DNA from 2 places in the Treponema pedis genome. Region 2 is predicted to be linked to the other one. Evidence: riboswitches for the same ligand, from Rfam matches in the RefSeq annotation. Region 2 holds a riboswitch; the other holds the start of a gene.

Region 1 (4,114 bases), 740 kb from region 2:
ATCTATTGAATATCTGTAAGTATCTTTTCCGCTTGCACTGATATTCGGTTTTATAACTACTTTTTTCCATTCCGAAGGAATATTGAGGTTATTAAGGTTATCAGCCGTAACGGTAGGCGTGATTTTAATTCCGGTTGTTTGTAAATCAAGTAAATACCGCTTATCGGAATTTTTTTCAATAATGTCGAGCGGATTATATAATAATGAAGAGTTTTCTATTTTTTTCATTTGCCGCAAAAATTCGGTAAGACGGCCGTCGTAATCCCAACAGGAGCGGATTATAGCCAAGTCATATTCGGAAAAATCCGTTGAGGTATCGCTCCAAACCGTAATATCGGCAAGGTATCCCCTGTTTTGCAGCTCGTTTTGTAAAAGTAAATCGTCTTTTGTAGGCTGTTTTTTATATTCGCCGCTTACCAAGATAGCAATTTTTTTTCTTTTCATTTTTAACCCCTCCCAGTATATTCAAAGCCTATAAACTTAAAAGTATATCTAAAAAAAGACGAAGCTGCAAGCCTTTTAAATATGGATAACCTTTAAACTGTATGCTTATTAAAAACCGGCAGCGTTACGTGCTTCCGCCAACTGTTTTAAAGCTTTTATATAACAGGCCTTTCTCATAGTAACCTTATATTCTTCTTTTAAATTCCATACAAAATCAAAGGCTTTTTTAATTTTTTCACATAGGCGGTTATTTACTTCTTCTTCACTCCAATAAAAGCCCTGTAAATTTTGAACCCATTCAAAATACGAAACAATTACCCCTCCGGCATTTGCAAGTATATCCGGAACTATAATAATATCTTTATTCTGTAAAATAATATCCGCTTCCGGGCTTACAGGTCCGTTTGCGGCTTCAACTATTATAGGAGCCTTTATTTTCTCGGCATTTAATTCGGTAATTTGATTTTCCAAAGCGGCGGGAATTAAAATATCGGTTTCAAGTTCCAAAAGCTCGGCGGAAGAAATATGCTTAAAATCGCCAGTCAAAGTATCAAGCCTTTTTTTATTTTTTATATGAGCCGTAACGGCTGGAATATCGAGTCCGTTTTCATTATAAATTGCTCCCGAACTGTTGCCCGCAGCAATAATTTTAGCACCTTCTTTAAACATAAGTTCCGCCGTAACACCGCCTGCGTTTCCCAAACCCTGAATAACAACCCTCTGTCCTTTTAAAGTTTTATTTAAACGTTTTAATACTTCAATACAGGCAACCGTAACTCCGCGGCCTGTAGCTTCAGCCCTTCCGAGAGAACCGCCTAAAGCAACAGGCTTGCCCGTTATAACGGCAGGCGTAAACTCGCCGACCGCCGCACTATATGTATCGGCAATCCAAGCCATAATTTTCGCATTTGTACCCACATCGGGTGCAGGAATATCAATATGGGGGCCGATAAATTTGGCTATCCGTCTTGCATACCCGCGGGTTAATTTTTCAAGCTCGTTTTCCGAAAGTTCCGAAGGGTTCACGGATATACCGCCCTTGCCTCCTCCGTAAGGAATATCGGCAACGGCACACTTAAAAGTCATCCATGCCGAAAGAGCGCGGACTTCATCAATATCCACATCTTTATGAAACCGTATGCCGCCCTTTGCGGGGCCTCTTAAAGTAGAATGTTGAACTCTATAGCCGTTAAATACCTTTACACGGCCTGAGTCCATAACTACCGGTATGGAAACATGAAGCTCTCTTTCGGGGCTGAGCAAAGTAATATAATCGTCTTCTTTTAAACCTGCCGTTTTTGCGGCATCTTCTATAGTTAAAACGAGTTTTTCGTAAGTATTTCCCATAAAATTCCTCATTACAAAAGTTTTAAATTCTTAAGGAGCTTCCCCTTATGCATATCCAAAACCTTACGGACTTTCTTACAGTTAAAGAAAACGATTTCGGCCGCAGGTATTGAAAAGGTAAAACATAAAATTTAACCGGAAATTATGTATATTCTAAGGGTATCGGAGAATATACGTGTGAAATGCATAAGAAAACTTGACAAAATCTTATACAACAGCACAAGGAGCAATATTCCGGAAAAATATAAATGTAAACACGATAAATTCTTGCAGGTAACTCCGTATCCAGGCGGAGCACTGCACGGACAAAGACGGGCGTCTTTACCCTCATAGTCATTGGCAGGTCTTACGGCTCGGAGGTCATCGCTTGTTTCCGCCTTCCCGGGCTATATTTAAATATCCCAGTGGCAATTTTGAAAACACGCTATCTCCTTACGTCAGCCGGACTGCTCAGGACTTTCACCTGATTCCCTTTTCACCGCTTCCCTTAAGAAACGGCACCAAGACCGAAATCGCTGTAATAATACTACCCGATTATTACACCGTTGTCAACCTCCTGAATCAAATCCGCAACCGATAAACTCAAATTAAGGTACGCTTCCCCTTCCCGTTAATTTTTTTTAAACACTCTGATACGGTTATCTAAAAAATCGGAAAGAACTATTGTTTTGCCGTCGGGAGAAATATCCAAACCCGTCGGCTGGTTTCCCGCTTCTACGCTTTCAATGCGGGTAAGGGTTTCGGTATCAATAATATCCAGTCTCCCCATTACATAGCCTTTATACAAATAGCCCTTATCGGGATTATTTGGCCCTCGGCATGAAACATATAAAAACTTTCCGTCAGGCGAAAGCTGAATAGTATTGGGGTGGCTGAAAACCTTTACAGTTTTTATAAGGCTCTCGTCTTTAAGAGAATAAACTTCTATAACCGCATTAAGCATATCCGAAACATAAAGCCGTCCCTGTTTATAATCCGTAACAATATGCCTTTTTGCACCTTTCATTCCCGATTCCGAAACGGTTTTAAAAGTGTCAAGCTCTTTTTTTATAAGGCGGCAATTTGAATTCCCCGCAGCATCTTCAAACTGAGCGCAATAGATAAATTTACCGTCTTCCGAAAAAGCCATTCCGCGCGGAACCGCCTTAGTTTTAATTTTTTTTTCTTCGCTGTAAGTTTCAGTATTTATTACGCTTATATCGAAGGTTTGCCAATTACTTAAATAAACCCTGTCGGTTAATGGGTTATAAGCCATAACCTTGCTCCATTTGCCGCTCGTTTTAACTGCGGTTTTATATTCAAAGGTTGTAAGATTAAAAACATGAATTAAAGCCGTAGGCATCTGACTTATCCAAAGTTCATTTTTATTTTTTAATACAAGGGCTTCTACAAAGCCGAGTTTTTCCGCATACTCTTTAGGAGGAGAAATTCTCTTTTTTTCTCCGGTTTCGATATTGATAATATCCGCTCCGTTTCCGTCGAGAAGGGCTACGGCAACGGTATCGGAATTTACAAAGGTTACGCTTTTAGGCTGCCTTCCCGTAGGAAAAAAAGCTTTCGTATCGAATTTTGACTCTTTCCGTGATAAGATTGCAAGAGCCTTAAGTGAAAAAGGAGCTTTTAAGTCCGCCGTTTTTCCAACATCGTTTTTTAACCTTATAAGCTCATCGGTTAAATTTACCGTACGGAATCCTTTATTTTTAACTTCAATAGCGGAAGCGGAATCTTTAAGTATAAGACGCACCTTTGCAAGAGTATTATCCTTTTCCAGCACTAAGGGTTTAACCGTTTTGCCGTCAACAAAAAATTCGGTTCCCGTAAAGGGCTGAACAATTAAATCAAAATTAAATTCCGCAAAAACGGAAAAGGTAAAAAGAAAAAAAACAAAGCTCAGTTTTTTCTTTATTTTTTGCATAAACTAATTCCTTTCTCCCAATAATTGCTTTAATTCCAAAATTTCCGAAGCCATAGCGGAGCGCTGCATAGATTGATATTTTTTCGGAATCATTTCCTTACTTGTACTTTCTATTGCCGCAACCAAATTTTGTAATTCAATTTCATTAGGGTATGAGGGCGGAATAAAATCGGCTATAATTTCTTCCAAGTCCTTTTGATGTATCATTGCCCGCCCTTCTACCGTGGCGCTCATTTTCGCCCGAACTAAAATCGCTTCAATATCGGCGCCTGAAATATCGAATTTAATCTTTTTTATAATTGCGGGAAAATTGACTTCATGCGTTTTAATTTGCAGTTTACGCTGTAAGGTTATAAATAAATCCAATTTTTCGGCATCGTTTTCAGGATAAAACAAGGCAAGGTGCTC
Region 2 (4,114 bases):
TATAAGAATTACGGCTCCTATTAAAACCGAGGCCGGTATTATGTTTTTATGATTAGTTCCCCAAAAAATGCGGGCAATGTGCGGAACTATTAAACCTACAAAGCCTATAATTCCCGCATTGTATACTAAAAACCCGACTATAATCGAGCTTAAAAGTAAATAGGCCTGTCTATAATAATGAAGGTCTTTTCCGAGGGTAATGGATACGCTGTCTCCTAAAAGCATAAGATTAAGGGTTCTGTATTGCGTCATAAAAAAGAAAACCCCTGCGAGTATAATACTTGACAATAAGCCAAGATTTTCCCATTTTGCACCTCCGAAGCCGCCCATAAGCCAAAATGAAATACTGCGCATAGCTTCCCTATTTTTTGCGGTAAAGACGATAAATGAAGAAAAGGCTGAAAAAATTGTGCTTACCGCAATTCCGGCCATAAGAAGTTTTACGGAATTTGCTCTTCCGTTGATATTTGCGGCTTTCATTACAATTAAAGATGCCGCGAAGGCTGAAAAACAGGCGCAAAGACCTACGTAGTTGGGGCCTAAACCGCTTCCTATTCCTAAAGCGATGGCAAGGGTTGCTCCGAGTGAAGCTCCGGAAGAGATGCCAAGTATGTAAGGGTCCGCTAAAGAATTTTTTACGACCGCCTGCATAATTACACCTGTAAGAGCAAGCCCCATACCCGTAAGACAGGCTAAGATAATTCTCGGAAGCCTTATAACCCATACAATATCGATAGCGGATTTTTTAACGGCAGTAAGCGTTCCCGTTCCGAAAATTTTAAATTGAACTATTTGAAGGATATCCTTAGGCACAATGCGTACCGCTCCGAATCCTATCGATAAAACAATCGAAACAAAAAGAAGCCCTAAAAGGAATAGGAGTGCCGAAGAGATAAATACCGCTTTCAGCACTCTATCTTTATTGTTTTTGTTCATATTTAGGAATTTTAAAGTTCGGGATATAAACCTGCAATAATCGTTTTTATTCCGTCATAAGTTCTTATTCCGCTTGCATATACTTCACTTAAAGTAATCGGTAATACTTTTTTGTTTTCTAAGGCGGAAATACTTTTTAAGGCTTCATCTTTTATAAGCATATCTACGGCTTGCTCTTTTATAATTGCGTCTCCGTAATATACCGAAAATATAACCTCAGGGTTAAGTTCTATCAATTCTTCTTTGCCTATATAACCTTTATCTGTACCTACAAGTTCAGCTCCTACTTGAAGGGCAATATCCCCTCCGATTGTTTTTGCTCCGTAGACTCTGTACTGTCCTTCTTTTTCAACTTCAATGATAATTGCCAGTACCTTTTTTTTACCTTCAACATATTTTTTTGCGGCTTCTATTTCGGCTTTCATCTTATCGACAATATCTTGCGCTTTTTGTTCTACATTAAAAATTTTGCCTATGTTGAGAATATCCTGACACTCGTTTTCCACCGACTCTTGTTTTTTTAAACCGGAATCCTGCCAAATATATGTTTTTGTACCGCGTTCGTGCCAAAAGTTTACATCGCCGTAACGCTTTTCATTAAACAGCGATGACCAGCCGAAAATAAAATCGGGTTCCATATCTATAATTTCTTCTTTCGACGGTCTTTTGTCTTTATAATTAACCTTACCGAAATCTTCTTTGAATTCTTCTTTTACGGGGTCGTCAAGACCTACCGCAAGAATCAGTTTGTCTGCAAGGCCTAAAGCGAGCATAGTTTCAATCGGACTTTGATAAAAAGCTATAACCTTTTCAGGAGCTTTTTCAAAAGTCAATTCAATAGGTTCTCCCGCATAATTGTAGGTGGTAATTGTTACGGGATAAGCGTCGCCGGCAGGTTGCATAAAATCGCCTGCATTTTGCATTTCTTCTTTTTTTGTGCAGTTTAAAAAAATAACCGTCGCCGATAAAAGAAACATAAAACGGAAAATTTTCTTTTTGGTGTTCATAATTTTTCCCCTTGAAAATAAAAAGATTAAAACCTTAAATTTAAACCGCTTTACGTGTGCATTAAAAATAACAGAGTACAGTAAAAATTTATAAAGTCTTCTTAATATACTTTTTGATTTCAAAGAAGTATAAATTTTTTAAATACGAACTTTGAAAAAGAAAACCTTATGAGAAACATAATTTGTATTCTGAACCTTATCGACCGTAAAGTACAGTATAATTCCGCATACCGGCAGGTCTTCTGACTTCGAGCTTTAACACCTTTTTAAAGCCTTCCCGATTTCTCAGTGACATATTTTTAAAAAGATTGAACTCTTACAGCGGCGGGACCGTGACGGAATTACACCGTGCTTCCCTTTTAAACCTGAAATTGCGGTACCGGTACGGGTTTTAAGTAAAATTATTTTAGGCGTTTTTTTTATTTATGTCAAGTTATTATTGCCGTTTGTCCGGAGGAGTTTCTTCCTGTATAAGATTAAAAGGATATTCTCTAACTCCGTCTATGGTATTATAAATTTCTTTAAAGCCCGCTTCCGATAATGTCAGTGCGGCTCTCGCCGAAGCGGAGCCTACATTGCAATATAAAAACAGCTTTTTATCTTTAGGAAGGTTCGCAATATTTTTTTCAAATTCCGCAATGGGAATGGACGGAATGGAGATTGCCCCGAGTATATGCCCCATATCATAGGCCTGTTTTGTTCTGCAATCAATAATTATTATATTAGGAGAATTAATTTTTTGTTCAAAAACAACACCTCTCATACAATCGTATTTTATTGTTTTGTATGAATACTGTTTTATTCCTTCGGCATTATATATAATTTTACAACCGGCTTCGACAAAAATCTTTGCAGCTTCAAAACTGTCGTCATCGGTATCGGCATACACATAAATAGGTTTTTCTTTCCAATCTTCAAATTCGTTTACACGCGTATTTATTTCGCTTTTCGGAATATTTATTGCATTAGGCAAGTGTCCGTTTTTATATTCCGTATACGGGCGTGTATCTATAATTAAAATAGTGTCTTTTGTTCCTTCTGCATTTAAGTTTTCCAAGTCCGAACCTTTTACATCAATTACAGTTATTATTTCGGCACAAGATGTAAAAATAAAAACGGCCGATACGATAAAACAAATAAAAACCTTTTTCATCATTTTCTCCATAATATTTAATTTAAATTATATTGAGTTTTAATATATATGTCAACTTGAATAATTATAAACTATTCCGCATCTTTTACAAATACCGACGGTTCGTCTCCGGTTGGAATTATTTCGTTTATGTTCAGTTTTATTTTAATTAACGTAAGTATTTGCTTTTTATTTTTTTCTTCAAGATTGATTAAATAAAATTTATTCATACTTTCCGAAGTTTTCATTTGCAGTACGGTTTTATTTTCAATTTCGATTATATTAAAGTATCCTGAAGAATCTTTTCCGTCTTTTGTGAGAGTATATTTATTTCCCGTAAAAGAAATTGTTTGTCCGTTTTGCGTTTCCCATTTGCTTTCCGGCTGTTCCAATTTTTTTCTTATTTTTTCAACCTTATCTTGTTTGTTTGTATTCGTGTAATGCAAAAGGTTGGTGTTTTTTTTATAAGTTCCGTTCCAAAGAGAAGATGTACCGAATTTGATTCTGGCTACGTCTTCTATAACCCGTATTTGAATTTCATCTACACCCTTAATTTCTATATCTACTCTGCGTATAATGTTCGGAATTGATTTATTATTTGCGGTAAAAAACAAACCGTATCTGCGCGGTAAGGTTGTTTTTATTTCGTATATTTCTTCAATATTGTCGAAATTGAATATTATGTTGTTGTCGTTTTTATCCAAATAAATACTTCTTCCCGAATTTTTACCGTTTTCGGATTGATACCAAAGTTGAGATAAAAAATCTATAAACGATTCCATATTACCGGTTTGCAATTTGCGTAAAAGAGTGCTTTCTATTTTTTCTCCCGGAATTTTTTGTTCTCTTCCTTTTTCAAACATATTTGTTTTATTGTTCCATACATATTCCGTTTGAATTTGATTAAGCGTATTGGGTGCCGAACTGTCCGAATTATATGCGAGTATTCTATATGCGGCAAATCCTTCTTCGTAAATGTTTTGTCCTTTTAATTCCTGTAATAGAATTTGTATATCTGCATGTATATCCGCAATTTGCG

The links. A riboswitch is a leader RNA that binds a small molecule or an ion and turns the genes downstream of it on or off. The one in region 2 is predicted to bind cobalamin.
Positions count from the first base shown of each region.
Region 1: another riboswitch for cobalamin. It lies ahead of DYQ05_RS10100 (Glu/Leu/Phe/Val family dehydrogenase); the one in region 2 lies ahead of DYQ05_RS00215 (ABC transporter substrate-binding protein).

Region 1 covers NZ_CP045670.1:2,197,724-2,201,837, forward strand. The annotation lists gene DYQ05_RS10095 (ATP-grasp domain-containing protein) at 1-444, opposite strand, end outside; gene DYQ05_RS10100 (Glu/Leu/Phe/Val family dehydrogenase) at 553-1,791, opposite strand; cobalamin riboswitch at 2,113-2,311, opposite strand; gene DYQ05_RS10105 (YncE family protein) at 2,402-3,697, opposite strand; gene DYQ05_RS10110 (ATP-binding protein) at 3,710-4,114, opposite strand, start outside.
Region 2 covers NZ_CP045670.1:51,349-55,462, reverse strand. The annotation lists gene DYQ05_RS00220 (FecCD family ABC transporter permease) at 1-936, opposite strand, end outside; gene DYQ05_RS00215 (ABC transporter substrate-binding protein) at 948-1,943, opposite strand; cobalamin riboswitch at 2,159-2,342, opposite strand; gene DYQ05_RS00210 (rhodanese-like domain-containing protein) at 2,380-3,096, opposite strand; gene DYQ05_RS00205 (pallilysin-related adhesin) at 3,168-4,114, opposite strand, start outside.